DNA from 3 places in the Halomonas sp. KO116 genome. Region 2 is predicted to be linked to each of the others. Evidence: predicted binding sites of a transcription regulator. Region 2 holds the regulator's gene; each other region holds the start of a gene.
The links. Region 2 encodes FNR, which switches genes on or off when oxygen is low (the NO sensors DNR and NnrR bind a similar motif). Its sites were predicted from a motif close to TTGATNTANATCAA; they were not measured.
Positions count from the first base shown of each region.

Region 1 (10,276 bases), 1.4 Mb from region 2:
GGAAATCGGGCGCATCAGTACTTTGCTACGTGAAGTACAACCATTGACCACACCGCTACTGCGCCAGATTAACCATTTTGGGGTGCGGTTTACCTGGATCACCCTGGCGGTGGCGGTCGTTCTCTTTGCCTTTGCGGTATGGGTACGTGGCTATGCTTGGCCGGACGCGCTGATAGCGGTCGTTGCTCTGGCAGTGGGGGCTATTCCTGAAGGCTTGCCAGCGGTTATCACCATTACATTGGCTATCGGCGTACAGCGCATGGCGCGTCGTCATGCAGCGATCCGGCAGCTACCGGCGGTAGAAACACTCGGCGCTACGTCGGTCATTTGTTCCGATAAGACCGGCACCTTGACGCGTAACGAGATGACGGTGCGACTGCTGGAAGTCCCTCATGGGCGGTACACGGTGACAGGCTCGGGCTATGTGCCGGAAGGGCGGCTGGAAGCTGCTTCTACCGATGACGCTACTGCGGATGAACAGCAGCTAGAGAGTGGTTGTTTAGTGCTTTCGGGAGTGCTGTGCAACGATGCTCAGTTGAACCAGGAAGATGGTGCTTGGCATGTAATGGGCGATCCCATGGAGGGAGCGCTGGTGGCGTTGGCCATTAAAGCTGGTTTGGAGCCGGAGCTAACTCGCCATGAATGGCCGCGACTTGATGAGTTCCCCTTTGATGCCAAGCATCGTTTTATGGCTACGCTTCATCGCCATTCAACAGGCGATTGTCGGATTTTTGTTAAGGGCGCCCCCGATGAACTACTGCAACGATGTGTCGCCCAGATAGATGGTGAAGGGACGGCATCGCTAGACCAAGCCGCCTGGGTTGCCAAGATCGCGAACGCAGCCGCCCAGGGAGAGCGAGTGCTCGGCTTCGCCGTTAAAGCAGTAGCTCCCGATACTGATAAGCTGGCTTTTTCCGACCTGGATGGGCTTGTCTTCATTGGCCTGATAGGGTTTATCGACCCCCCGCGCGAGGAGGCGGTGGCCGCCATTAAAGAGTGTCACTCCGCGGGTATTGCGGTGAAAATGATTACCGGTGATCACGCTGAGACGGCCACGGCGATTGCGCGGCAGCTAGGATTTGGAGAAGATCCACACGTCCTGACAGGGCGTGAACTTGATGATATTTCAGACACTGATCTGCCCGCTATCGTGACCGAAGCCAGTGTGTTTGCTCGCACCAACCCTGAACACAAGCTGCGTATCGTTCGTGCCTTGCAGTCGACGGGGGCGATCGTGGCCATGACCGGCGATGGCGTCAATGATGCACCGTCGTTGAAGCAGGCAAATGTCGGTGTTGGCATGGGACATAAAGGGACTGATGCGGCGAAGGAGGCCTCCCAGATGGTCTTGCTGGATGATAACTTCGCCTCCATCGTCGCTGCAGTGAATGAGGGGCGAGTAGTCTATGACAATATCCGCAAAGTAACCGCGTGGACACTGCCCACTAATGGCGGTGAGGTATTGGCGGTGATTGCCGCTATCTTGTTTAACTTCTCAATGCCGATGTCTGCGGTGCAGATTTTGTGGATTAATCTTGTCACGGCGGGCACCCTTGGCCTTGCTCTAGCGTTCGAACCGGCAGAGCCCAACGTCATGCAGCGCCGCCCTAGGCCCGCCAACCAAGGGTTGCTGACCCCTTTTCTGATCTGGCGGGTAGCGCTTGTGTCGTTCCTGTTTTTGGCAGCGGTGTTGGGCGTATTTTTTTACTCACTGGGGCGTGGGGATGAGCTGCCGATGGCTCGCACCTTGGTGGTCAATTTGATCGTCGTATTGGAAATTTTCTATCTATTTAATGTGCGCTATCTACACTACACCTCATTTAGTTGGCAGGGGTTACTGGGCACCCCCGCTGTGCTGTCTGCTGTCGCTGTGGTAGTAGTTGCTCAGGCGATGTTTACCTACTGGCCTGCTATGAATGCCCTTTTCGATACGCGTCCGTTAGCGGTTTTGGATGGGGTATTAATCATCAGCGTCGGCATGGTGATGATGGCTATATTGGAAGTCGAAAAAATAGTGATGCACCGAACAGGCTGGTTAAATCAATAAACAGAGGTAGGGGAGTGTGTCTAGGATTAAGCAAGTACGTGCTCGGCTACTAACGCTTGATCCATTTCCTGTATGGCTGTTTATTGGCTTCATATTGTTTTGGCTATGGCTAGCCATATCGCCTCATTATCGATCGGATTGGCTACTTGAGAATATACTGGTCTTTGTAGCGGTGCCCGTGTTGGGTTGGATGTGGTATCAGGGAGGCGTCTCGCCTCTGGCATGGTTAAGTATTTTTCTCTTTTTAGTATTTCATGAAATTGGCGCTCACTATACCTATTCGGAAGTGCCCTATGACCAGTGGTTGAAAACCCTGTTTGGGTTTTCTTTGGATCATTGGTTTGGCTTCGAACGTAATCAGTACGACCGATGGGTGCATTTTCTTTATGGGCTGCTCCTATTTCCATTGATGAAGGATCTTACGAAAGGGCTATTTCTATATGAGACAGTTTTATGCCGTTTACTACCTATATTGATGATTTTATCCCATTCGGCATTTTATGAGATTGTAGAGTGGTTGGCGGTTGTGCTCTTCCCGGGGGAATTGGGGGAGTCATACCTAGGTGCCCAGGGAGATATTTGGGATGCGCAGAAGGATATGACATTAGCACTTTTAGGAGCTTTCTTAGCAAGTACACTGAGTGTGTCAGTGCGCTATTTGGTAGCTAAAATTAACTCATCCACCAATAAATAGGCAGTTTGATGAGTGAGTAGAGGCTATTTTAAATACATCAAAGCATCACTTAAAGGAGTGATAGTATTGTGCTTTACTACTGCTAATAGTTGCATAAGGTGATAGATGAGCAATACTGGTTTTAGTATTCTATTTTTGATTTGACTATATGAAAAGCTTGCAGTTTATTAAGTTGTTTTATAGCGTTTCTTTGAGGCGTGATGCAGTAAGTATATAATATTTTATAGGGTTTGGACATGAAGCTTGTATGATTGCGTTTTAAGACTTATTTGGTTGCTGAAGTCGCTAAAAGTTATTACCTATCGTTTTGTGTTTTTTATTTATTTCTCTAATTGTATAGGGTTGATCCCACTATATTAGTGGGCGCCGATCAGTTTCGTTAGATAGCCAGGCTCGAAGAACACAATGTGAATAGCGTCTTCATTAAGCTAGCCATACAGGAGCTATGCTTTTCTGACATAGCTGCCTGGGGCGTTTTCGAGAGGTGGGTAGGGTTGTGAACCAACATGAGGTGCCTCGACAAGGGGGCCTGACCTTGCTGCCAGCCATGATTGCCATGCACCCCACCAGGAGCCTGGCTTAATTGCTGTACGCTCCAGCCAAGTGTCTGGATCAATATAGGAGTCACCTTCAAAGGCGGTGGCTATCCGATAATGCCGATGCGGTTGTTCAGGGGGACTAATAATACCCGCGTTATGACCACCGCTAGTGAGCAAAAAAGTAATCTCCGGTGCGTCTGCAAGAAGGTGCAACCTATAGGTGGATCGCCATGGTGCGACATGGTCCCACTCTGTGCCAACACAGAAAATAGGTATTTGTATATCGCTAAGCGCCACCGGGCGGCCTTCTACCCGCAAGCGTCCTTCGGCTAAGTCATTATTTAAAAATAGGGTACGCAAGTATTCAGAATGCATACGGTAGGGCATGCGAGTTGCATCGGTGTTCCAGGCGAGAAGGTCGTTAATGGGTTGCCTTGTGCCTAATAAATACTCGTTCACGACCCGGGACCAGATTAAATCGTTAGAGCGCAGTACCTGGAATACCCCTGACATTTGTTTCGTATCGAGAATGCCCTGAGCCCACATTAAGTCTTCAAGGAAAGCGAGCTGCTTTTCATCAATAAAAAGCATTAGTTCACCAGCTTCTCGGAAGTCCGTTTGTGCGGCGAAGAGTGTCATTGAGGCCAAGCGGTTGGCTCCATTTCTGGCCATCGCAGAAGCGGTAATGGCCAACAGGGTGCCGCCCAGGCAGTAGCCTACCGCATGTATCTTCTGACTAGGAAATAGGGTTTCGATGACATCGAGACTCGCCAGAATGCCTTGTTGGCGATAGTCATCCATCCCAATATCGCGATCTTCGTTCGTTGGGTTACGCCAGGAAATTATAAAAACCGTATGGCCATGATCGACTAAGTACTTAACAAGCGAGTTATGGGGGGACAAATCTAGGATGTAATACTTCATGATCCATGCAGGCACAATGAGTATAGGCATCGCATGTACTTCTTCTGTAGTAGGGGTGTACTGGATTAGCTCGATCAGATGGTTGCGAAAGATAACCTTGCCCGGTGTAATTGCTACATTTTTTCCAACGACATACATTTCAGCACCCGCTGACCTTTTGCCGAGATAGTGGTTTTGGATATCTTCACAGTAGTGCTGCAGGCCTTGCATTAAGTTGGCTCCAGCACTCTCAACGGTTTTTTGGAGCACAGCGGGATTAGTCAGTAAAAAATTGGAGGGGGAGAACACATCAAGCCACTGGCGGGCACCGAATTCTACTGCCTGCTCGTGATGCGGGGATAAGCCGCGTAGTCCGGTGGTGGCGTTATGCCACCACTGCTGTTGAAGAAGAAAGCCTTGATAAAGCAGATTATAGGGGAAGTAACGCCAGGCAGGGTCACGAAAACGACGATCCTGGGGCAGGGGGGCAATACAAGGTGTGGCATTGGGGTCGAAGGCCGAATGGCTAACCCAAGACAGCAAGCGTAGCTGTTTCTTCATTGCTTTTTTTACTAGATGAGCCTGAGTTCCAGGAGAAAGCTGGAGGCTTGATAGCCAGTCCAAGTAAGTTAGCATGGCCGATGTAGGAGAAATGCCAAGTGTTAGCCCTGCCAGTGATGCTCGTACCAGCCTGTCCAATTGTTGGTATTGTGTCTCATCATAAATCATTGTTATTAACCCTAGAAGCTGAGCGTTAGTTTATCTAGCAATAACATTTACTTACCTTTACTGATTCACTTCACCTGAGTGCCAGGTGTCGCTGATGCCACTGTGCTTTAAGCTGCCCGCATATATAACAAAAGCAATAATGAAAAAACATTGTGATATGAAATTCTATTGATAGGTTTAATATGGGTTGAAATTAACTACTACACAATAATTTTACTACCATTTTATAGGTGAGCTGGGGTGAAGCTGGTATTAATTGCTCTGGATCAAGTTTTTGCATATTAGTGCTTTTTATTACATTTACCACCTTTTAAATAAAAGTATTTGCGCTATAAATATACCATGGTTTGTAATGTAGCCATTGAAAAAATGAAGGATAAAGATGCAGTTTATCCCTTTTATTAAGTAAAAGAACTACATAGGAGTAGTGTCATGGAAAAAGCAATCAGCAAGCCTGTAATGTCGGAAAAAGATACGAGTTCACTTCCAAGTAAGCGCTCTTTAAGCCCGCTGGAAGAGTTTGATCGTATGATAGAAGGTTTCTTCGAGCGCAGCTGGATGAAGCCCTTTTTCAAGGAAGACTTAATAAAAGAACGGCTAGGTTTTTTCGGTCAACATAACCCTAAAGTTGACATCATTGATCGAGACACAGAAATCGAAGTGCGCGCTGAGATGCCAGGGATTGACCGAAAAGAAATAGACCTTGAAATAACCGAACATGCCGTGATGCTAAAAGGTCAGCGTTCCGAAAAAACCGAGGAAAAACAGGATGAGTATTACCATTCAGAAATTTGGCAAGGTTCCTTTTCTCGGACGATTGCCCTGCCAGTAGAAGTGGATGCTAAACATGCTGAAGCCAAATTTAAGGATGGCATATTGACAATCACTATGCCAAAAGCCAAACAAGCTTCACGGCGTAAGCTTGAAATCAAGTAGATAGAGCGTGTATTTCTAATTGATAACAAGATTGTCTTGCAAAACTACAGGAGTACAAATGATGCCAAAGTCAGACAGTCAAATTCAGAAAGATGTGCTTGCCGAACTTGAGTATGAACCCACTGTTCGTGCTTCGAATATTGGGGTAGAGGTTAACGGCGGCATTGTGACATTGGCAGGCCATGTGGATAGTTATGCAGAGAAGTGGCATTCAGAAATGGCAGCACAGCGAGTTAGCGGTGTTAAAGGCGTTGCCGTTGAAATGGACGTAAATCTGCCTGGAAATAACAATCGCACTGATGCAGATATTGCTCGTGCGGTTAAAAATACGCTGGAGTGGAATGTATACATTCCACATGACCCATTAAAGATAATGGTTGAAGACGGTTGGGTGACGCTAACCGGCGAAGTCCCTTGGGAGTATCAACGGCGTGTGGCTGCTAGTTCCATACGCTACTTGACAGGGGTTACGGGTGTGAGTAACCAGATCGTTCTCAAACCTAAGCCTACCGCTGCTGCTGTTAAGGCCGATATTGAGGCCTCACTTAAACGTAGGGCTATTCAGGATGCCAATGCGATCAAAGTCGAGGTGCACGATCACGACGTCATACTAAGTGGAAAGGCACACAGCATCGCGGAAAAAGACTTAATACACCATTCTGCATGGAGTTCGCCCGGCGTATGGAAGGTAATAGATGATATAAGGGTTTGAAGGTGACAGGTAATAAAATTTCAAAACGTAGAATGGTCATCGAATCTCTAGAAGGGTTCGATGACTCTATCTTTTTGCCTGCTTTTTTTGTTGGAGTGATCCTCTCTCCGGAACTCAGTATCAAAGAACCTAACCATCAAATTTGGCTATAACGCACGCCCTTTACAAGCCTACCTGGAACGGAAAAGTAGAACTACACCCGGCAACTGATGTTGGCGGAAGGCCGTATTGCGCTAACCCCTGTGGAGTTCGGTGTAATGCGCTACCTGGTTGAACATCAGGGCAAGGCAGTTTGCCGCCGTGAGCTTTTGCAGCATGTCTGGGGCACCCGTTATCAGGGCGGCAGCAATGTGGTTGACGCCGTTGTTCGTGTCTTGTGCCGCAAGCTTGGTAACCAGTCTGCGCGGGTCGAGACGCTCACAGGCGTGGGCTATCGTCTGCGTTGAGAGGCCATATAAGCTTTAAATTTATCCTTATTAATCAAGTTAAAGAAGCGATGATTTTCTTAACCTTTTTATTTAATTAATATTTATGGTTATTTTTTAACCTATGTTACATTTTTATTACTGACTAAAAAGGTAACGTATATCATAGTAATTGAACGGCTATTACATTTAGCTTCCGTTATTAGCGTTTTCCTCAAATCGACAATATATGCTTGCGTCCAGCTAGCTATCGCGGTACTAACAGTTATCTCTTAGCTTCGGGTAACACGATGAAAACGCTGCTGCGATGGCTGTTCACTCTCGTAGTGCTTTTAGCGCTGCTGCTAGTGGGGCCTGTATGGATATTGGCAAGTAATCAAGTGGTAACAGAAGGACATTGGTCATCGTTGGATCGCTCCTCCGCTGGGATCGCCCCAGACCCAGCCGCGATCTCCGAAGCCGTGGTGCAGGTCTATTCTGCCCGCGCCTATAATTGGCGCGGGGCGTTTGGCGAACATATCTGGATTGCAACGAAAGCAGAGAATGCTGATAGCTACCGGCTGCATCAAGTGTTGAGCTGGCGTCGCCCTACGGTAGTCTCTTCTATTGATACCCCCGATCGTGCCTGGTTTGGTAACCCGCCCACGCTGCTGGCCGATTACCGCGGTGATGCGGCTGCACAATTAATACCCAAGATAGAATCCGCTGCTGCTGACTACCCTCAAGCCGACCTTTATCGCGTATGGCCCGGGCCTAACAGCAACAGTTTTATCGCTTGGGTGATTCGTGAAGTACCAGACTTTGAGGTGACGCTGCCCGTTACCGCTATCGGCAAAGATTATATTTTCAACGGTATTTTGGCACCTGCGCCAAGTGGCACGGGTTACCAGCTCTCATTAGGCGGGGTAGCCGGTATTATGCTGGCGCTAGAAGAGGGCATCGAAATTAATGTTCTCGGCTTGAGTTTTGGTATTGATGTGATGCGTCCTGCCTTGAAGCTGCCAGGTATAGGGCGCCTTGGAATGCCCGCACGAGTAGCGAGCGGTGAGCTTTAATTTTCTGCAACCTGCGCTTATCCCATCACAGGAGCCTTGAAGTTTAACCCGATAGCTTCTTGATGAGCATTTAGCTTTTCTGCTGCTGCTCGGTAAATCGCTGCATTATATCCAGTGTTTCATCGCTCACGTGGTGCTCCATGCCTTCAGCATCAATACGAGCAGTGGCATCTTTGACCCCCAGCGCGCGTAAAAAATGCAATACGATATCGTGCCGAGCGCGTGAGGTTTCTGCCATTTTCTGGCCTGCCTCGGTCAGAAACAGAGAGCGGTAGGGCTTGCTAGTCACCAGCTCAAGCTCATTTAGACGCCTGATCATTTTCGATACGGTTGCCTGACTCACCGCCATGCGGTTGGCAATGTCCGCCGCACGCGCTTCGCCACGATGCGTCAGTAAATCCCCAATCAGCTCAACGTAGTCTTCAATCAGCTCGGTTTCATGGGCATTACGCACCGTTGCATACTGCTGAGCATGCTGCTCCACGGGCGGAAGGGCATCACCATGAATGCTTGGGGCGGTTAATGAAGCGTTCGGTTTAGAATCAGTCATTGGCAAATTATATCGGAAGCAGCGGTAATAATCATTGGATCGTACTTGGGATAGTAGCCTATTTTTACGCAACATTGTTAGCCAAGACTAAACTGTTTGCATAGTGCTTTTTTTCTTGAGTTACAGTCTACTTATCAGTAATACAAAAGGGATGAATATAGCTTTGAGCCTACCGCTATGGTTAAACACAGCAATGGTTAGAGCGCTTAGAAGCGATACCTGAGGAGCGACGGGTACTGTTAAGTGTGGCAATGTTCAGGCAATTGGTGAGCCGATTTCGACGCACCGTAAAGCGGGGCATATTGCTTATATGGCTCAGCGTGAAGCGATTGAATGGGATTTTCCTGTCTCGGTCTGGGAAACTGTGATGGGTGGCCGCTATGAGCATATGCGTAATGACCCCTTGTGGCGCCGTCTGCTGCCTTCACGTTGGTATGATTCCCGCCATGGTGAGGCGGTAAAGAGCGCGCTAGATGCGGTGGATATGCTGGCGTTGGCGAAACGCCCGATTGGCAAGCTATCCGGTGGGCAGAAAAAGCGTGTTTTACTTGCCCGTACGCTTGCTCAGCAGGCGGATATTTTACTGCTTGATCAGCCACTGGCGGGTGTAGACCCACCTAGTGAGCGGTTGATTTTAGACGTGCTGGCCGGTGAGCGAGAGGCCGGACGAACGGTAATCATGGTCACTCACGATATGCCGGGGCACGGCGCTACGTCGACCATGTGGTGTTGATCAACCGCTTTATTCGTGGGGTAGGCTCGCCTGATGAGATGCTCAGCGATGCCAATTTAGCTGAGCTTGCGGTGAGTTCTACCGAGCAGTCGGCGAATGATGTGCAGGTCGATAAAGCATCTCCCTTAACGGCAGCGCAGGGGGAACTAACGAGGCAGAACTAATGGCAACACTTGGCCTGTTTGGCGATGCGATCTCCCATGCGGTGCTGCCTGTTTGGCAATGTGCTGGGTGTTCAGCAATCGGCACTATTTGCTGACCTTAGTGGCCAGCGTGATTGCCCTGCTGGTGGTGTGGCTCGCTTATCGGCCGTTGCTGCTCTACGCGTTTGACCCCCAGCAGCTTTAAAACCGTGATGCTGATTTCAGTGGGCGTTAGCTCAGCGGTCTCGGCTAGCGCCAGATATTCACAACAGGGGTATTTGTAGGCTTTCCCAGGTTTTTTCGGCGATCCCGATGCCAGCACCCGTCATTAATAGGTACGTTTGATCGACGCCGGCAGCATGCAGAGGCGCGGCTTCATCCTGAAAGTGAATGCCCGCAATTATGTGGCCGGTAAATCCCGCTTTGCGCAGTTCGCGAGTAGCAATCAATTTGCTTTCAAGTTCCGGGGTGGCCAACGTGGCTGCCGCTAGATGGTTGATATTGAGATGATGCCAGAATCCCACGTCCTCAATATCGCCATAAAAAACTCGTCGTTGTGTGTTTATTTTATTGGGGTCTGAATCAATACCCACAGCAGACAACCCTTTATCAGTAAAAAAATCATAGGCGGCGTTACCGGTTCGGCCCATGCCCAGCACTAGAATGGTGGCACTACCTAAATCCACTGGTTGTTCATCGGGATGGCGAGCGTGTCGTTCAAAACGCAGCAAACTTTTTTCCCAACGATCAAAAAGCTGGTGGGCAATGCGATTTAGCGGGGCTGCGATGACAAACGACAGGGCAACGGTA
Region 1 is NZ_CP011052.1:2,605,863-2,616,138, reverse strand. It holds gene KO116_RS12140 (HAD-IC family P-type ATPase) at 1-2,047, shown strand, start outside; gene KO116_RS12135 (DUF2238 domain-containing protein) at 2,064-2,741, shown strand; gene KO116_RS12130 (PHA/PHB synthase family protein) at 3,185-4,912, opposite strand; gene KO116_RS12125 (Hsp20/alpha crystallin family protein) at 5,345-5,848, shown strand; gene KO116_RS12120 (BON domain-containing protein) at 5,907-6,560, shown strand; gene KO116_RS12115 (winged helix-turn-helix domain-containing protein) at 6,770-7,006, shown strand; gene KO116_RS12110 (DUF3750 domain-containing protein) at 7,276-8,040, shown strand; gene mntR (manganese-binding transcriptional regulator MntR) at 8,111-8,590, opposite strand; gene KO116_RS25815 (metal ABC transporter ATP-binding protein) at 8,853-9,323, shown strand; gene KO116_RS25810 (hypothetical protein) at 9,314-9,487, shown strand; partial or broken gene KO116_RS25060 (metal ABC transporter permease) at 9,536-9,665, shown strand; partial or broken gene KO116_RS26315 (NAD-binding protein) at 9,730-10,071, opposite strand.
Region 1: KO116_RS12125 (Hsp20/alpha crystallin family protein) is a predicted target of FNR. The motif match lies at 5,169-5,182, and genes of this name have one in related genera.

Region 2 (10,276 bases):
AATCGTTTGTGCTTGAGCACGTGCGTGATGGCCGCTATATCGCCCAAGGGCCTGACAATCTGCGCTATCGCTGGTACCTACAGATTCAGCCCGCACTAGAAGATGCCGACTGGCGTCTGACGGGTGAAGCGACATTCCCGAATGAAAATAGCGTCGCGCTACTGCCGGGAGGGCGCAAAGCAAGCGAATGAGCGACGCCACCCCCTGCTACCACTGCGGCAATCCGGTTCCCGCTGGAGCACCCTGGTCGATTAGCCTAGATGAGGATACCCACCCGCTTTGTTGCCCCGGCTGCGAGGCGGTGGCCCATGCCATCGTCGACGGTGGCCTAGAGAGCTACTACCGCTACCGTACCGAACTGCCCGAACGCCCGGATGAGCGCCAGGCCGCCAAAGCGGACACCTGGTCGGTGTTTGACGACCCCGGCCTGCAGGCGCAGTTTGTCCACCCCGATGGCGACGAGGGCAACGTCAAAGCTACCCTCGCCATTGAAGGCATTACCTGCGCCGCCTGTGCATGGCTGATCGAGCACCGCCTGAACGCCCTGGAAGGGGTCACCTCCAGCGCGGTGAATTTAACCCACCACCGGTTGCGGGTAAGCTGGAATCCCCAGCGGTTGAAGCTCTCGCAGCTGCTGGCGGAACTGGCCGCCATCGGCTACGACGCCCAGCCCTACGAGCCTGATCAAGCCCAGGCGCGCATGCAGCATGAAGAGCGCATGAACGTGCGACGGCTAATTATCGCCGCTGTGGGCATGATGCAGGTGATGATGTTTTCGATCCCGATCTATGTCTCCGGCCCCGGAGAAATCAGCGACGACTTCTATGCCTTGTTTCACTGGCTCTCCTTTGCGCTGGCCACGCCGGTGGTGTTTTTCTCCGCCCAGCCGTTTTTCCGCAACGCCCTGCGCGATCTGCGCACCGGGGTACTGGGCATGGATGTGCCAGTCTCGCTGGCGATTGGCGGGGCTTACCTTGCCAGCAGCTACGCGGTGCTGTTTAACGTCGGCGAGGTCTATTTTGACTCGGTGGCGATGTTTACCTTCTTTTTACTCTTTGCCCGCTACGTAGAAGGCCGCGCCAGACGCCGCAGCGGCCATAGCGGCAATGCGCTGAGCGGCGTGTTACCCATTTCGGCCACGCGGCTGGAAAGCGACGGCAGCGAGCGCATTCTACCCGCCAGCGAACTCGCCCCCGGCGACCGTGTATTGATCAAGCCCGGCCACGGCGTCCCTGCCGATGGCATTATCGAGGAAGGCGAATCGAGCCTGGATGAGTCGATGCTGACCGGCGAATACCTACCGGTCACCCGCCGGGTGGGCGACCGCATTACCGGCGGTAGCCAAAACATGGAAAACCCGCTGGTGATCAGGGTGACTCACGCCGGGCGCGATGCCCGGGTAGCGGGCATTGTCGATCTCACCGACCGCGCCTTTGCCAGCCGTCCGCGGCTTGCGCAGATGGCGGCGCGTATGGCCCACCTCTTTGTACTCCGACTGCTGCTGGTGACCGCCTGCGTGACGATCGCCTGGTGGTTTATCGATCCCTCTCGGATGCTCTGGGTGCTGCTTTCGGTGCTGGTGGTGACCTGCCCCTGTGCGCTGGCGCTGGCCACCCCCGCGGCACTGACCGCAGGCCACGGCCAGCTACGTAAGCGCGGCGTGTTGATTACCCGCGCCGATGCCATGGAAACCCTCTCCAACGTTACCCGGGTGATTTTTGATAAAACCGGCACACTAACCCGCGGCGAAATGCACCTGACCCAGACCCAGCCGTTCGGCGAATTAACCGCCGAGCGTGCCCAGGCGATTGCAGCGGCGTTAGAGGCCCACTCAGAACACCCCATCGCCCGCGCCTTTCGGCCGTTCCGGGATGCCACGCTGCAAGCCAAAGAGATCCACAGCCACACCGGGCAAGGCCTTGAGGGGAGCTTAAACGGCGCCCGCTGGCGGTTGGGCAAGCCCAGGTTTGCAGTAAACGGCGCAATAGATAGCGCAATGGATGGCGCCACCGATACCCCCATCGCGGCACCCGCCAGGGGCCAGTGGCTGCTGCTGAGCGAAAACGGCGAACCCCGCGCCTGGTTTGGTCTGCATGATGGTATTCGTGATGACGCTGCTGCCACGATCAAAGCCCTTCAGGCCCAGGGGCTAACCGTGGAGCTGCTCTCCGGTGATACCGTCGATGCCGTTGAGAGCCTGGCTAACCAGCTCAACATTACTACCTGGCACGCAGGCACCAGCCCCGAAGGCAAACTGGCCCGGATGAAAGAGCTTCAAGCCGCTGGCGAAACCGTGGTGATGATTGGTGACGGCATCAACGACGTGCCGGTGTTAGCCGGTGCTGACGTGGCGATTGCCATGAACGGCGCGACAGATCTCGCCCGTACCCGCGCCGACGCAGTGCTGCTCAGCCCACGCCTGATGCGGATTTTTGAGGCTATCGAGATTTCCCGCGCGACCCGGCGTATCATGCGCCAGAACATGATTTGGTCAGTGTGCTACAACGTTTCGGCACTGCCGCTGGCGGCAATGGGGCTGGTGCCACCTTGGTTGGCGGCCATTGGTATGTCGCTCAGCTCGCTAGTGGTGGTGGGTAACGCGCTGCGGCTGTCACGCTGGCGTACGACGCCGCCAGCCTCTTCGCCAAGCGCTTCAACACCGGTAACCGCATGACGATTCTGTATCTACTCATTCCGCTTTCACTGATTCTGCTGGGCCTCGCCGTCTGGGCATTCTTCTGGGCGGTGAAAAATGATCAGTTCGACGACCTGGAAGGCCCGGCGCACCGCATTTTGTTTGATGAAGATGAAAACGACCTCAACCCCGAACAGCGACGCCAGCGACAACAAGCCAAGCACCGCCCTGCTGCCCCCTCCGACACACACTCGTCCGACGACCAAGAGCCCCGGCCATGAATCCAACCGGCCTTGACCTGCCGCCACTACTGGCAGCATTCGTGTTTGGTTTGATGGGCGGCGCCCATTGCATTGGCATGTGTGGTGGCATTATGAGCGCGCTCACTTTTGCAGTGCCCCCCAGCATGCGCCATCCGGCGCGTATGGGAGGCTTGCTGCTCAGCTATAACGCAGGTCGCATCACTAGCTACATGAGCGCAGGTGCGCTGGTAGCCCTACTAGGCACGCTATTTTCCCTCTCTGCCACGGCGAGAATGCTGCTACAAGTGTTTGCGGCGCTGATGCTGATCCTGATGGCGCTGTATATCGCCAACTGGTGGAAAGGGCTGCTCAAAGTGGAGGCGGTTGGCCGCCGTCTATGGCGCTTTATCGAGCCTGTGGGGCGGCGCTTAATGCCGGTGGTGTATATCCCTCAAGCCTTCGCGCTAGGCGCACTTTGGGGCTGGCTACCCTGTGGGCTGGTCTACTCCATGCTGGCCTGGAGCTTGGCGATTGCCGACCCGCTCCAGGGCGCGCTGCTAATGGGCGCATTTGGGCTAGGCACCCTGCCGGCGCTGCTCGCCACTGGCCTCGCTGCGCGCCAGCTAAGCCACCTGATTCGCCACCCGGCGACGCGCAGCGTGGCGGCACTAACGATTATCGCGTTTGCGCTGTGGCAGCTCTGGACTCTTACGGCACACAACTTCTAATAGCATGACATGGCTCAATCTTTACGCTTTCGTCACGGGTTAGGCTAGCGGCATTACCTCACGTCGGAGCGCCCCTTCATGCCCGTTCATGCCCCTGCGGTTTCACCTCTTGCCTCGTCTGTGGCGGCAGCGCCCGTGCAGCCGGTGTGGGATGAAGCCCTGCTGCGCCGCTACGACACCAGCGGACCACGCTACACGTCTTACCCCACGGCGCTGTCATTTCACGACCAATTCACCCCCGGTGACCTGACCCAGGCACTAGAGCGTAGCAATGCCAGTCAGCGTTCGCTGTCGCTGTATGTTCACGTGCCTTTTTGTCGCAAGATCTGTTTCTACTGCGCATGCAATAAAATCGCCACCAAGAACACCGCCCTGACCGAGCCCTACTTATCCCGACTCGACCGTGAAATGGTGCTGACCGCACGCCACTTGGATACCACACGACCGGTGAAGCAGTTGCACTGGGGTGGCGGAACACCGACGTTTCTTAACTTGAACCAGATGGGCGACCTGATTGATCGTTTGGATGCCCGGTTTGGCCTTTCGTCCTCTGCCGATCGCGATTACGCGATTGAAATAGACCCACGCGAAGCGGATGTATTTACGCTGCGCCACCTGCAATCGCTCGGTTTCAATCGCATCAGTTTAGGCGTGCAGGACTTAAGCCCGCTGGTGCAGAAAGCCATTAACCGTATTCAGCCACGAGTACTCACCGAGACGCTGATGGATGAAGCACACCGGCTGGGCTTTCGTTCGCTCAATCTCGATTTAATATACGGCTTGCCCTTTCAGACTGAAAAAAGCTTTGCAGACACCCTGCGTCAAGTGATCGAGTTAAATCCCGCACGGCTTTCTGTGTTTAACTACGCCCACATGCCCGAGCGCTTTGCCCCCCAGCGGCGGATTAACGTCGATGACCTGCCGGGTAGCGAAGAGAAGCTGGCAATTCTGCGCACCACGATAGAGATGCTCACCGCGGCTGGCTACGTACATATCGGGATGGATCACTTTGCCCGGCCTGACGATAGCCTGGCCATTGCCCAGCGCGACGGCTCGCTACAGCGCAACTTCCAAGGCTACTCCAGTCACGCCCAATGCGATTTAATCGGGCTTGGCGTTTCGGCGATTTCGCGCATTGATGACGTCTACGCGCAGAACCCGAGCGATCTGGCAAGCTACGAGGCGGCGTTGGATCAGGGCCAACTCGCCACTGTACGCGGCGTGCGGTTGAGCGACGACGACCTCATCCGTCGAGACGTGATTGAGCGGCTGATGTGCGATATGGGCATTGACCTGGCTGCGGTCAGCCAGCGCTGGAACATCGATGCCCCCCGCTATTTTGCCCCCGCGCTGGAGCGTTTACAGAGCGCCGAGCAAGATGGCCTACTGACCCGTAGTGGTGATCAACTTAGCGCCACGTCCATGGGTCGTCTGCTGGTGCGCCATTTAGCCATGGCGTTCGATACCCATCTTTCTGGGCAAATAGGGCAGCGCTACTCTAAGATTGTTTAATCACCTTATTGTAGGCATGCTAACGCCATCACAATAAGTAAGAATTTGCTAATTTTACCCTGACCCACTCAAGGAGCACCGCATGTTGGAACCTATGAGCAGCCGACGCTCGCTACTCCACGAAGCGCGCTGCCAAACCTGCAGCCTTAGCTCGCTGTGCCTGCCGCTTGCCCTTGAGTTGGACGATATGGGCCAGTTCGATGCCATTATTCGTCGTCGCGCACCGCTGAAAAAAGGCGAACCACTATTTCGCCAAAGCGATACTTTTACCAGCGTTTACGCGGTACGTTCGGGCAGTTTGAAACAAGTCACCTCAGAGGGAAACGGCAGCGAGCAACTGACCAATTTCTACCTCCCGAGCGAACTAGTGGGGTTGGACGGGATTGATGAGGAGCACTATCCAGGTAGCGTGATTGCCCTGGAAACGACCACCGTTTGCGAGATTCCCTTTGATCGCTTGGACTCACTCTCTGAGGAGTTGCCCGAACTGCGTGGCCAGCTGTATCGCAGCATGAGCAAAGAGTTACGCGATGACCGGCGCATGATGCGTCTGCTGTCGCGTAAAACCGCCGACCAGCGGCTGGCGAGCTTTTTGATTACCCTCTCGGATCGTTTTCGTCGCCGTGGCTACTCGCCCTACAGTTTCCGCCTTTCCATGCCCAGGGCCGATATCGGCAACTATTTGGGTTTAGCGGTGGAAACCGTCAGCCGGATTTTAAGCCGCTTCCAGCAGCAGAGCGTAATGGCGGTATCCGGGCGAGAGGTCAATATTCTTGATATGCAGCGCTTAATCACCCTCGCCGAAGAGGAGCAAAACGCTAGCTGACGTTAAATGCCTGGATACGCCCGGCCAGCAGCTCTGCCTGTTTGGCCTCTAAGCCTTCAAAATCGAAAAGGCTGCGGTCGGCCAACTGGGAAGGGGCAATATTAGTCACCGCCTTAAACATGCTCTCCAGGCGGCCGGGGAATTTTTTGTCCCACTCGGCGAGCATCTCTTTGACCACCTGGCGCTGCATATTGGGCTGCGAACCGCATAGATTGCAGGGAATAATCGGGAATTCCATCAGCCGTGAAAACTCGGCAATATCCGCCTCTTTACAGTAAGCCAACGGCCGAATGACGATATTTTTACCATCATCAGAAAGCAGCTTAGGCGGCATCGCTTTTAAGTTGCCGCCAAAGAACATATTGAGAAACAGCGTTTCAAGGATATCTTCGCGGTGGTGACCCAGGGCGATTTTATTGGCGCCAATCTCTTCAGCAAAACCATACAGCGAACCGCGGCGCAGACGTGAACAGAGCGCGCAAGTCGTTTTGCCTTCCGGGGTTTTCTCCTTCACCACCGAGTAGGTGTCGCGCTCGACAATGTGATACTCCACGCCCTGCTTATCCAGATACGCAGGCAGCACATGCTCGGGAAAACCGGGCTGTTTTTGATCCAGATTGACCGCTACCATTGAGAAATTGACCGGCGCGTTGCGCTGCAAGTTGCGCAAAATCTCCAGCATCGTATAGCTGTCTTTGCCGCCGGAGAGACAGACCATCACGCGGTCGCCTTCATTGATCATCTGGTAATCAATAATCGCATTGCCTACTTCTCGGCGCAGGCGCTTTTGCAGCTTGTTAAATTCACGTTTCTGCTTAGCATCAGCCAGCTCTGGCGAGTCTTGCTCAACATCAGCGAGGGCGGCTCCGAGGGAAGCAGGGTCAAAATGATCAAGAGATTGCATGGTATAAGCACTGCCGAGGGTGGAAGGCATTCAAGAAAAAGTGGCTGCTATTCTAACAACACTCACCGCCCTGACCCAACTACTCGTATGCAGCGCTGCCTATTACTAAGCAGCCTCCGCCATAATGCGCTGCAGGCGCATATACAGCAGCGCGCTGGAAGTGGCCTCACCTAACACACCCTGCATCCCCATCGCGGGTACTTGCCAGCACGCCAGCGCTTGAGCAAAGCTACTCGGTGCCTCTATCTCCGGGTGCAAGCGCCGCAGCTGGCGCTGATGCAGCTTTTCTACGTCGACCTGGGCATTGGGCAGCGCGAAATTCAACCGCTTTCTCAGCAACGCATTTAACGCGCCAATCCGCTGGTCTAACTGCCAGCCGACAATAGGTCGATTGCCAATAAACTCTACTAACGCATTTAAATTGTCGCGATTTGGCGCCGCCACACACCCCGCCTGACACAGCAGGTGATGGCGACGCAGCGATGCATGGTCAGCCTGCCCCGGTGCGCCTAACGTCAGCACAAAAGCACGGCTGGTACGCACCTGCTGTTGGCTAAGCACCACGGCGGCCAAACTGATCACAGGTGATGTCGGCGTAGGCGTTGATGTGCAGGCAAGCGCTACCAGCTCTTCGCCCATATAGGGCTGAAAGAGCCAGGCATAGGGAGAATCAGCACAGCGCCGCCGGTCGCTTTCGCGACGCAACAAGGTGCGTAAGGAACCGCTAAAAAGTGCCACGTGTCGATCTAACAGCCGTATTCCGCTCACGAATACTCCAAATGGTAACGATGGGAAAGCCGCTGCTTAAAGTCTTTGACAATATGCATCGCTTCACGCAATAGGTCGCGCTCAAGGGAAGAAAGATTTTGCACCACGACACGGTTAGCGCGACTGCTGTTTTGGGCGTTAGCTTCTTGAGCACCGACAGGCGTCTCCAACGCGGTTAGCTGCTGTTTAAGACGTAGCTCGGAAAACAGGGCCAACGCTTCGCCCAGGTCATCTGCAAAACGGCGATCCAATCGCCCATCGGCGGCCAGGGCATCCAAACGGTCAAACGTCGAGGTGGCTTGGATGCGCCGCTCAAGCGCCATGGTGCGCACGCCGTGAACAATGGGAAAAATACCGCCTTTCTTGATATCGATACCGTGCTGAGGCTTTTTCAGCGAGCCAAACAGCGTCAGCGGTGTGGAAAAACGTAGCGCCGTGCGCGCAAAGTACGAAAGCAACAGCTCATCACGAGAGCAGCGTTCAAATAGCTCTTCTCGTACACTGGCAAGCAGGCTGGGGTTACCGGCCACCGCATGGGCATCAAGCATGATCGCCAGCTTCATCAGGCTGTCACCATCCCGCTCGCTGGCCCATTTGGCAATATTGCTCTTCCACTGCGACACCGTGGCCACCCACTCAGGGTTTGAAACCATAATATTGCCGGGGCACGGCGGGTAGCCAAGCTGGATTAGGGTATCGGTGAGCGTTTGCATGTGGCTCAAAAGATCTGGCCACCGCGCGTCATCGGCTAAAATCAGACCATTATCCTGGTCTGTTTTTAGGATTTGCTCACCTCGCCCTTCGCTACCCATTACCATCATGCAGCTCTGGTCGCGATACTGTTCCTCTATCGTGAACTCCCAGGCCTTGCTCATGATCCGCCCGTTCAGCGCGGCGAGAAGATCCATCGCAAAACGCAGCTTTACGCCCTGGGCCATCAGCGCTTTTACCAGCTCCGGTGTACGTTGGCTGGCTGCCGACAGTGTCTCTAAACTGCTCGCCTGCTCGACCTGCAAACTCACCACGTAGCTGCGGCTTGAGAAATAGCTAAGCACGTCGGTGAGCTCGACGACGCCTTTTAAGACGTTTTGCTCGAGCACCACTACCCGCGTCACTTTATGGCGTGTCATTAAGACCAATACTTCAAACAAGTATTGTTCCGGCGCAACGGTGACCAGATTAAAATGGGCGAGCTCATCAAGCGGCGATGACACCGCACTACCGCCCAACACCAACCCATTGAGCAGGTCGGTTTTCGTCACCATGCCTAGCTTGCCTTGAGTCTCTACTAGCAGGCTATCAGCATAGCTATCGTTGAGCTGCTTCACCGCGCTGGCAATATCAGTAGCCGCCGCCATTAACAGCGGCGCACGCATACATTCGCTTACCTTGGCCAACATAAAACCCGCCATGGTGACGCCACCTTCGGCACGCTTTTCAGTCAGTAAGCGTGCTTTATGCGTCAACGATTGGCGAAAGAAATTACTGAAATCCGGGTAATGACGGCACAGCTGCTGAAACAACGCTTTGGGCAGTAGGTAACACAAGCACTCCTGCTCGGCCTTAAAACGATAGCGGCTTTTACCGTTAAGGATGCTGATCGCGCCAAATAGGTCCCCGGCCGTGTAATGGCCAATACGCGAGGTAGACGAGGGCAGCGTGGGGTCGATTTCTGCCACTTCACCCTTATGGATCAGATAAACAAACTCGCCCCCCTGTCCGGTCTCTAGAATTATTTCGTCGCGGTCAAAATACGCAAGGTCAATACCGCGACGAATGTGGTCACGTCCTTCATCGTCAAGAAGCGTGAACGGCAGTTGGGATAGATCCACATCGACCATTGTGCATGACCTCATTCAACTAAAGGCGAACTAGAAAATAAAGTAAATAAGCACTCCGCCCGACATTGATCCACATCAAAGGAGTCTTTCCAACGCTTCAAAAACTGTAATCGATTATTATGTGAAGGTGGCTGTACGGGTATAAAGGATTCACTTCCCAAGTAGCAAGTAGAACATTGTTATACCTTTAGCTATCACGCTAAGGTCGAAGCGACTTTTGATACGCGACCAAAGTATCGATACTCACTAACCGTCATTACCCATTAAAGGCAGCATATGTATTTAAAGTAGCCAATAACTGCTTTTATTTGCTTACTAGACTATCGTCCCATAGCCCTGGAAACGCCTACAAATTTCGCTTAAATAGCGTCTAAAAACTCGCACTTTCAACAACATGTAGCCCGCAGAAAGCCATTAAGCTGTTTATTGATACCAAAGTCTGGGATTTATTTTTTGGCGTTTATTGCCCAGTATTAACAATGAGTCATGCAGGGTAATCGCACGTCACTAACTAACTCGAAACTTCATATCGAATAATAAGGTGACGTGCCAAAAGAAGCTGACTCACCACTCCTAACGATTGAGTGGCTTTAGACGTGCGATTGCCCTGATGGGTCACACGCTATTCCTCGTGAACTTTCCCAACCTTAAAAACACAAGTGGAGAGCAACACAATGGCAGACGACAAAACCAATGCTGCTGAATACTGGAAAGCAAACGTCCGGTTAATTTTCGGATGCCTGGCCGTTTGGGCATTTGTTTCTTACGGATGCGCTATCCTTTTCCGCCCATTGCTCGCCGGCATTCCGATTGGCGGCAC
Region 2 is NZ_CP011052.1:1,160,474-1,170,749, reverse strand. It holds gene KO116_RS05450 (FixH family protein) at 1-191, shown strand, start outside; gene KO116_RS05445 (heavy metal translocating P-type ATPase) at 188-2,674, shown strand; gene ccoS (cbb3-type cytochrome oxidase assembly protein CcoS) at 2,671-2,916, shown strand; gene KO116_RS05435 (sulfite exporter TauE/SafE family protein) at 2,913-3,605, shown strand; gene hemN (oxygen-independent coproporphyrinogen III oxidase) at 3,684-5,117, shown strand; gene fnr (fumarate/nitrate reduction transcriptional regulator Fnr) at 5,200-5,943, shown strand; gene ttcA (tRNA 2-thiocytidine(32) synthetase TtcA) at 5,936-6,847, opposite strand; gene KO116_RS05415 (DNA polymerase III subunit epsilon) at 6,953-7,615, opposite strand; gene KO116_RS05410 (DUF294 nucleotidyltransferase-like domain-containing protein) at 7,612-9,456, opposite strand; gene KO116_RS05405 (DUF4212 domain-containing protein) at 10,131-10,276, shown strand, end outside.

Region 3 (10,276 bases), on a different replicon from region 2:
TCGTTGTGAGCCTTGCGAACCAGCATCGAGGGTACGTCTACCTCCTTGAGCAGCCGGCTGTTCTTGCTGAGGCCCACCAGATAGTCCACGTTGTTCCGGTCGCACCAGCTCAGCAATCGGGGACGGTAAAAGCCGCTGTCACCCCGGAACACGATGCGGGTATTCGTCCAGTACTGCCGGATGAATTTCACCAGCAGGGCCAGAATGGCCCAGCTGTGGCGGCTGTCGCTTCGGTTGCTGGTGCGCAGGTAGTTCACCAGCAGATGGCGACCGCAGAACACGTACAGTGGGAAGTAACAATGGTGATTGTAGTAGGCGTTAAAGAACTTGCCGGGCTGGTCGCCATGCACCGGAACGTCGGTGCCATCAAAATCCAGCACAATTTCCTTGGGTGGAGTCTCGTGCTGTTCAATGAAGTGATGCCACAGCAGTTCGTGGGCCTTGACCACGGCCTGCCGGTCTACGCGCTGCTCCATTCGGCACAGTGTTGATTTGCCCGCCAGAATGGCCTCTTCGCCAGTCGCGGTCTGAAGTGCCTGGTCAGCGCGTAACGTTTCGTGATCGTTCAGATCTTCGTATCCGGCGGCTACGCCAAAGACCCGTTGCCGGATCATGGTTTGAAGCTTGTGGCGAACCAGTACCGGATTACGGGCATCGTCCAGCACCGTAGCCAGGCGCTGAGTGAGCTGGTGTTGGTTGTCGACTTCGCGAAGCAAAAGCAGGCCGGCATCGGAGGTGATATGACCACCGGAGAAATCGGCTTCAATTTGACGGCGAGACAGTGGCGAGAAGGTCAGTTTTTCAGGTACCATTTTGGATAGCGGCTGTTGGTGCTTGGTGAACGGTGTAAGGTCCTGAAACTATAGCACTTTCAGCCGCTTTCTTTTATCCCCTCATGAGAAATCCGGGCTAGCCAGGCGAGTAGTCGAATACGTAAACTACGCCGATCAATGTGAAGCAAAGAAATACCCCTGGCCGCGGCGAGTTTGGATAATTGTTTTGCCTAGATAACGACGCAGACGAGCGACATAGACTTCGACCAAGTTAGGCGCGGCGGCATCCTGATCCAATGCATAGAGCTGCTCTAGTAGCTGCTCTTTCGAGTGAATGCGATCAGGATGCAGCATTAAGTAGCGTAGTAACCGAAACTCGGTCGCCGTGAGCGAACGCCACGTTTCACCTTCTAAGCACACGCGTTGACCCGCTTCATCCAACGAAATGCCGTTAAGCGTGATCACTTGAGATAACTGACCAGACTGCCTGCGTAGCAAGGCCTTCAGCCGGGCCATCAGTTCGGCTTCGTGGAAGGGCTTGGTAAGATAGTCATCGGCCCCCGTCTCAAGACCGACAACTTTATCTTCCCAGGTATCGCGGGCCGTCAGGATCAAAATAGGCGTGTCGCGTTTTTGCCTGCGCCACTGGGCGAGCAGATCCAGCCCTGAGCCGTCGGGCAAACCGACATCTAAGATCGCCAGTTCATAATGCTCGGTTGCCATCAGCGACTTGGCCGCTTTCAAGGAAGCGGCCAAATCAACCAGGTAACCGTTGTCTTTGAGACTCTCTGCCAAGCTTTCCGCTAGCAAGTCATCATCTTCAAGTAGCAACAGTTTCATGGATATACGTCAGATTAGAGAGAAAAATTGCCGTACATGCCGGATTCGTAATGGCCGGGAATGTTACATGCATACTCTAGCGCGTTAACATTATCAGGAACACGCCATAATAGAGACCCAGTCTCGCCAGGTGCAATGGTGACGCCTTCCATACTCATATTGGCCATATCGTGACCATCGCCGTTTGACATATTGGACATATCGTGGCCTTCACCGTGTGCCATATTCGACATGTCATGGCCTCCGCCATTGGCCATGTCTAGCATCATTTTTCGATGCTCTTCTTGGGCTTCTTTGCTACCAATCACAAATTCATGCTCTAAATTGCCGGTGTTGGTGATTTCAAATTTAACCACCTCCCCAGCCGCCAGTTCTAGCTCTTCAGGGTCGAACCACATATCGCCAGCCTCAAGGCTGATCGTGCGGTCAACGTCAGCCTCGGTTAGGCCATTGTCACCACTGCCTTGGCCGGGCGAAGCCCATGCCGCACTCGTTATCAAACTGAGTGAAAGGGCAAACAAAGACGTTGTTAAGGAGATGTTGCGCATGGTCATTTACCTCAGAGGTTATTGTCACTTGTTCTTTATACGGCGTTAACCTGAAACGAGCCTGAACCTAACGTAAAAATATGGCCTGCTACCCAAAAGCATTTCTAACATGATGATGGATCCTGCCCCCCCTGATTAGAGTCAACGCTGCAGCAATGACTTTTCGTCTTGTTGGTGCAATTGCCTATGGCAGCCTCCGCCTAAACCTCAGCGTAAGGCCCATAAGAAGGAGACCGTTAATTTCGAGCTCTGGAACGGCTCAACAAGGTGGTTGACCTGTTAGTCACCCATTCGGTGATGACACTCTTGTCAGCACTGCCGTGATCAACAAGATAACCGCGACCAGCACCATCTCCAGTGCAATACTTCTCTGTAACCGTCCTGGGGCTGTTGCGTCGCCGCTCTCAAAGGCCGGCACAAGCCGCCACTTGTTCGCGGCAGCAAATAACAGTAGCGCCGCCACAATCAATACCTTGCCGATCAAGAACTGTCCATATGCCGTGGTGAGCAGGGGTGTGAGACCGCCTGTTAGCAGCGTGGCCAAAGTGACGCCCGCCAGTACCAACACGCCAACTCCGCCCATGGCGAGTTGCCCGAAACGGGTCAGAATGCGGGCGGTATTGCCGTGGTTGTAATGTTGCCCCACTAAGTGGAACAGCGGCCACAGCGAGGCTACCCAGAATGCTGCCGCCATCAGGTGAACGATCAGCAAGACAGCCAGAACGAGGCGTGGGGTGTTTACTGTATGCCCCACCTGCACGAATGCCAGCATCACCAATAAAACGCCTACTAGGCTCAAGCTGTTGGCTGTTTTTGAGAGTGTTAAGTTATTGAGCTGAATCGCCTGGACCAACAGCAAGCCAGTTACCACCAGTATCAGCCGGGTCCCGGACGCACCCTCGAACACGATCCCGAGTAGCATTGGGTTGGTTGCAGCCGCTATATTGCCGCCCCCAAGGTAACCAGCTTCTAAAGGCCACTGGAACAGAATCAGGATAATCCCGGCCCAGACAGCAAGGACACCCATGCGGGCGACGTGCCTCCGGTCATGTTCAGGGAGTTGGGGAAATGCTAGACAAAACAACACGGCTCCCGTCGCGACTAGGGCACTGAGGTAAACCCCGGCCGCCACGAGAATCATCGCGACGGTCCAGACGTCGAGGCTATTTACGGAGAACCACCAGGCCATGGGTCAGGGCTCGACCGAGAAGTTAAAACCGTCGGTCATCATGTGCCCGTCATCCGATAGGCCGCGCCAGCGTACCTGGTAGTCCCCAGCCGAAAGAATTTCACCTGGTTTTACGAAGTAGCGTTCGACCTGTTCACTGCCTGGCTGACCATCAAGAGGAACAGAGCCGTCCGGGCCTGTCACTTCAAACTGGGTGATACGCATCATGCCACCAAACTCAATGCCAATCTCTGCTGGGGAATCCTGAATGGTCACGCCATCCTTAGGTGAAGTGCTTGCGCCCCCTTCATGGGCCAGCACTGGGATTGCTAGCGACAGCAACAGCGTTGCTAAGGTAGCGTGAATGATAGGGAGCGAACTCGTCTTCTTTTGCATACCGTATCCTTATATATTTTTAGGGTTGAATGGATGCCGTTACTTCATCGCGGAGGCGCTAAAACTGATTCGGCTGAGCCTTCTTACATCGTTCATCTGCCCTGTTTGGCGAACAAGGCGCATGGCGTCGTGCTTTTCTTCATGGAAATGAGTCGGTGTTATAACGTGCCAACCTGAAACAGGGCTGAAAATGGCGGAAAAAATGATCTGTGACAACACTTAGGTATTGGGATCGGTTTCTCCTTTACCTTTGGGCCACCTATAGGTTGTAGGTTTATAACGAAAGCTAACTCCGCCTTCTTCCATTTTTAATGGATAAGGCGATGTCTCGACCAGCAACATGATAAGAGGAAATATCATGGTTAAGCACAAGATGATCTTTGCCATTGGTCTGGCTGCAAGCCTCAGTGTCCCCAGCAGCGCCATTTTCGCTCAAGGTATGAGCCAAGGCGCCCAAGGTCAGGGCAATATGATGGACGGCCAAGTCGGTATGGGTTCGGGCATGATGATGGGCAGTCAAGAAGACATGTACCCAGGAATGATGATGGGAGGGCAAAGCGGGATGATGCCTTGTCCAATGATGGGAGGCATGGGGAGCATGGGCGGTATGCTCGACGAGCAGCAGATGAGTACCATGCGTGAGATGCGCCAAGAACACCGCGCGGCCCAGCTTGAGCGGATGGGCGAATTGATGAACCTGCGCGACGACATGATGCAAATCATGCAGACTGAACGCCCTGAACAATGGAAAGTAAAGACGCTGCATGCTCAAATGGCCAGCCTTCATGGCGATATGATGGCTGATAACGTGCGCATGCATAACCAGATGCAGGACTTACTAACCGACGAGCAGCGTGAACAGATGAGTGGAAGCATGCCCAGCCACCATGGCCCGCAATAAGCCTTGGCGATTGCCTCTTTTTTTAGGAGTGATGGCATGATGAACGCGGAATGTTTTGCTTTTATGGGGTCAATGGGGTGGCTAGGCTGGTTGATGCCCCTGGCCATGCTGTTATTAATTGGCTTGGCGATCGCTTCGCTGGCCAAGTACCTCTTCAGTCGTTCACGCTAAGGAGTTGAAAATAATGCAACATATGAGCACCAAGCTTTTACTCTCTGGTTCCATGCTGCTTGGGGCGGTCTCCGCCCAGGCGGCGTTACCGCCAGAGGCAACATTGTATAAAAACCCCCAGTGCGGCTGCTGTGACGCTTATGCACGCCATCTTGAAGAGCTCGGCGTAGAAGTGACGATTATTGACGATGTAGAGCTGGGTGATATTAAGCAGCAGGCAGGCGTGCCCTATGGCCTGGGTTCATGCCATACCATTGAGATGGGCGAGTATTGGATCGAAGGCCACGTTCCAATGGAAGCCGTGCAGGCGCTGTTTGAGCAACAGCCTAAAATAGATGGAATTGGTTTAGCAGGTATGCCGATTGGTACGCCAGGTATGCCAGGGCCACAAGACGGTCCTTACGATGTCTACGCGTTTACAGACTAGGAAGATGAGCAGTTTATGACCCTTTAATTGAGTGATCAAAGCTGGCCTGTTGGTTGCGGTGCTCTTTCGCTGACTCTAAAGCTTTTCATTTATAAAAATTCTACCGATTTCGCTTACGTCAACCATGTTGTTTACGGCTCGAGAGTTTTCACATAGCCTCGGCCAAAAGCAGCCTATTATTTGCGTCTATCAAACTAATTAAAATTAGAGACAGTGCAAGTATTTCTCAGTAGTTGCGACCGAGGCATGGCCCAGTCGGTCGCGCACGTAGAGCAAGGCATAGGTCTGAGCCTTGGATTGCATCATTGAGTACAGCGTATGCGTGGGATTGGTGATGGCACTCAGGAGATCAATCGATTGATGCTTGCTTAGCACCCAAATTACGGTTCGTGGCGTCTTCAGCGTGACATCTGCGGTCGTACGTCTTCCTCCACTCGCACCGACGTGAGCGAGGAGGCCTGTAGGTTGCCTAACCATTACCGTTTTCATGGCATACGGAACAGTCATCACCCAACCACACTTGGTGCCATACCGATAGAATGCGCAAAGAAGTCGTAGCCGGGCATTCACCGTTGCTGCGGCAAGGCACCGCCCTCGGGGCTTAGGTTCCAGCCCCGGAACTCCGCGAATACCGTAGTTTCTCGGTCATTGCCCACATCACGCCAGTCAATAGCATTCACCTCACACCAGCCAAAGAACTGATACAACGCTTTCCGGCATGTTATCCACGACTTCCTGGATTGAACCCTGCCACGCTTGATCAGATGCGCTATACAAATGTCCAGGGCTTCCTCAGTAATCTTTCCCTCCCTAGATATAAGGATTGGAAAGCCGGTGTAATTTGGGTTTGAACTTGCTCGTGCTGGAGAAGAATCCATTCTGCGCTTCTACCAGGGTGTATCACTTTGGCAATCGGTAATCAGCCAAGCTGGCGCACGTACCAGGTGCCTATGATAATATCAGCAGTGGCCACGGTTGGTGCCATTATCAGCATGAGCCCGGTCAGTAACCTGGCTGACCTGTACCTCATCACTCTGCCTTTGGTCCCTAGTCTTTTTTGTTTGATTTTAGCCGTTTCTGATGGTCAGCTAACTGCTTGCGCAGATCCTCTTCGCGGGATAAAGCGATTGCCAGCTGTGTCCGGGTTTCTGAGTGCTCTTCCTGAATATTTGCCAACTCCTCAATCCGCTTAGTCGCTGTCTTCAGCTCGCTACGGGCGTCGCTGGAAGATGTCTTGATCTTGTCGAGATCGGTACGAAGCGTTGCGTTCTCGTCCTGCAGCTCACCGCTGCGCCTCATAACAGAGGCATTCTCCGCACGTAGGCTGGCATGTTCCTGCTGAAGAGAAGAGAGGTCTTCGTTGACGGCCTCGAGCGTTTTCTGGAGCTGCAATTCACGTTTACTAGAGGTTTCCAGTTCCCGTGTAGCGGCTTTAAGCTCGCTTTCAATTGTGGCCAACCGGGCGCTGCTATCGGCTTTCTCGTCTCGCAAGTGGTCGACCAACGTTTGTTGCCGTTGCGCTTCAACACGCATGGTTTCCAATTGCTGATTCTGGCGGGAGAGCTGGTCTTGTAAATCGGTAACTCGTCCCATAGCATCCGCTGCCCGCTGCCTTGCGGTGGCATTCTCCGTCACAAGCGTATGGATCTCCTCCGTCTGCTGCTCAATGCGCTGCCCATCCTGATGGCCGTGTTCACGCAAGGTTGCGATGCTGGCCTCTAGTCGCTCAATCTCGCGTAGCGCCTCATCTCGCTCTTCGTTGGCAGCTTTCTCGCGCTGTTCGGACTCTGCGCGTATCTTCTCGACTTCTTCATCAGCGTGCTGGCTAGCGGAGCGCCATAGTTCAGCTCCAACCCGCTCCAAGACAGTGCGGATCTCATTCGGCATTTCTCGCACAGCGATGGCATTGTCTTTTAGGCTATCGCGCCACTCACGCATGACCGGGGAAATATGCGACAGGGAGCCACCACCCAGGCATTCGCGCACCTGTTCATTGGTGGGCCTGTCGATGCCTTCGGATACCAGCTTCTCGGCAGCATCAATGATGCGTTGCCGTATTTCCGGCTTAATAGTCATGCCGGGCTATCTCCTAGTGTATGTATTGTATGTATGTATTATACATAAGATACATACATACAATATAGTCAACAGCTTCGCTAACCCTAAAAATAATGCTAGCGCAGCCTACTAGATGATCTGCTGTGCAACATTCCCACCTAAGAATGCAACCAGTGCAGGAAATCTATTGGGAAAGATCGTGCCAATGTTGAAAGCCATAGCTGTTGCGGGATCGGTGCAACATCCCCACCGCAGTGACTAAACACAAAAAAAAGCCTCCCGAGGGGGAGGCTGTTGAATGGTAAAGAAAAAAATCAAGCTGCCGCGGTTGCTGCAGTTGAGTCTTCTTCTCCGTCGATCAAACCGCACTGTTGTGCCATTTGCTCGATGAAGTTGACCGCCTTCTGCGCATCAGCCAGAGCACGGTCGATCTCTTTGGCCTGGTCACCTTTGAGCCGTGAAGCCCATCCAGTGAGGTAGGACGCCGAGTTTTCGGGGGTAGCAGGGAGACCAAAGCGCATGGCTGCAAGCCAGGCGCCAGCTTCTGCCACTACTTCCTCTCGAGCGCGATCGCTCTTGTCCCGGTTGAGGCGCGAGGGAGCACCAGTAGCATGGATCAGCTCATGCAGGCCGGTGGCCGCAATTTCACTAACCTCATGGAACTGTTCAGGACGGGGCAGGCGTATGCCATCCGTAGAGGGCCTGTAGTAGGCCTTGTCACCGCCCCAGCTTAAAGGGATGCCCGATGCTTCAATCAGCCGTGCAACGAACTGCACGGGCTCAGGTTGAGCTTCTAAGACAGGTGGCTTTGCAGCCTCTGTCAATGGGTCCGCCAGCTGCTCCTCGTTAAACACATAAAAGATACGGTTCACGGGGATGATTTTCTCCTCCGTTGTGCCGTTCTCCTTCTTCTCGCGCTTTTTGTGGAATTTCCAAAATTCCACGGGAGTGGCCTTTTCGCCCTTGCGGGGGTGAGTGCAGAGATCCTTCGCTTGCTTGAAAGTCACCCAGGCAGGGCTGGTGTAGCCGTTTTTATCTGAAGCAATCCAGAGACTGATGATATTTGACCAGCCAGTGTAAGAACGCCCTGAAGAGGCGTTATAGGGCTGGCTCACATCTTTGTCGCCTGGTTTCCAAGGCTTCTGCCAGGGGGCTGTGCCTTCCATCAAACCTTGTATGAGTGCTTCGCGGATACCATCGATTGCACGTTTGCTCATGATCTATCTCCTCTCTCATTCCTGCAGTAGTGCAGGTCTCAAGAAGGGATAGGGCGCTAGGTGACAGCCGGTGGGGGGTCAGTGCTTCCCCTAACTCTAATCGAGACCCGGCAGCGGGAATGAGAGAGGAGAGAATGATGAAGCACACCAACCAGTTGGATATGTTCGCAGTTAGTGAGGCGGCCAAAGTTTATAGTTTCCCTGGAAAGGGAACCGTAGAGACCGCAGAGCAGCGTAAAGAGAGTGAAGATGCTGTTATCTCAGAGGCACTGAACATCATCGAAGCACGGTTCTATGGTCAGCTTGAGAGTGAGGGTGCAAAGATAACGGCTCCTTGGATAGCGGTTGATTATCTGACGCTCAAGTATGCGGAACTGCCTTACGAAGTGTTCTCAGTGACGTGGCTGAACTCGCAACATCAAGTCATCAAGCATGAGGAGCTTTTTAGAGGCACCGTGGATAAGGCGGCTGTCTATCCTAGGGAAGTGGTTAGAAGTGCGATTGAAACGAATGCTTCCGCCGTATTGTTGTGTCACAACCATCCTAGCGGTAGTCCTCAAGAGAGTGATGCTGATCGTCAGATTACGAAGAAGCTACAAGAGGCTTTGGATGTGATCGACGTAAAGGTGATAGACCACATTATTGTGGCTGGCACCGAGCATGTCAGCTTTGCAGAGAGGGGGCTGATATAACTTCAACGGTTATGCCGTTTTCATGGCCTCACCAGCATTCCAGCTGGTGAGGCTTTTTTATGGGCTATCCTTTAATTGTTAAACCTGCTGTGATGTTGATACTGCTCTTCTAACGGCCCACAAAGAAACTCGGTGGCTTGGGGGGTGTTAGGAAAGGCTGGTTAATATAAAAAGGTTAAAGGGTTAAGGCTGGGTTAAAACAGGGTTACGAGCGAGTAAAGAAGCATCAAACCACTGAAAAGTATGCATTATCTTTCAAAAACCGATGCAACGTCCCCACCGCTTGCTATGCAACATTCCCACCGCTTGCTGTGCAACATCCCCACCTGGGGCTCAAAGTTATCCTCCTGATGTCCACAGAAAACGTCTTTTTGTCCACATTTTGGCTCATTTAGGCACCATCTGTGCAACATTCCCACCTGCAAGATTTAAGGCATGATAGGTTGACAGGATCGATTCGATTCGCTCTGCATCTCCTGTGCAATATACCCACCTACTATAGAGGGCTAAATTGCTGGTCAGAAAATAACCTGTGCAGTATCCCCACCGAAACGATGCAACATTCCCACCTATAAAACGCTACTTTTCCACAGGCTTACCCACAGTAAATGTGGATACGTTGATAGCTATCAGAGCACTTTTATACCGTTATCATTTGAAGCTGCTTAATATAGTGCCTTACCTTCTTTGTTGTCAAATTGTTACTGATCGACAATCCCCTGCCAGGGAGGAATGACACTTTTGAGCACGCTGGCCGTGCTTTAAAGACCTGTCGCGGGGGCTGATGGTGCAACGTTCCCACCTACGTTCTGTGAGCTACACTCTTGAATGCCTACTGTGATAGCAGTCTGCTTACAAGGGTGACTGGACGTTGGCTACGGTCATTGGCGCGGTGATTAAGGAGGTCTGGAAGCATCTATCTGTGCAACATTCCCCCTATTGAGCAAGGTGATCGAGAGGGTCTGGAATCGGCTATCTGTGCAACATTCCCCCCAATGATGGCACACGCTTGGACTGCAATGCGCGCCTCAATGGTTCCTGCAGCACAGCCCGTTAATTACGATCCTGGCTGGCTGGGGTTTGAA
Region 3 is NZ_CP011053.1:216,224-226,499, forward strand. It holds gene KO116_RS22380 (IS1380 family transposase) at 1-812, opposite strand, end outside; gene KO116_RS22385 (response regulator transcription factor) at 948-1,613, opposite strand; gene KO116_RS22390 (cupredoxin domain-containing protein) at 1,628-2,161, opposite strand; gene KO116_RS22395 (copper resistance D family protein) at 2,445-3,350, opposite strand; gene KO116_RS22400 (copper resistance CopC family protein) at 3,354-3,725, opposite strand; gene KO116_RS22405 (hypothetical protein) at 4,084-4,626, shown strand; gene KO116_RS26140 (hypothetical protein) at 4,663-4,797, shown strand; gene KO116_RS22410 (DUF411 domain-containing protein) at 4,811-5,224, shown strand; gene KO116_RS24280 (DNA-binding protein) at 6,272-7,300, opposite strand; gene KO116_RS24285 (ArdC family protein) at 7,597-8,499, opposite strand; gene KO116_RS22430 (JAB domain-containing protein) at 8,637-9,191, shown strand.
Region 3: KO116_RS22400 (copper resistance CopC family protein) is a predicted target of FNR. The motif match lies at 3,928-3,941, and genes of this name have one in related genera.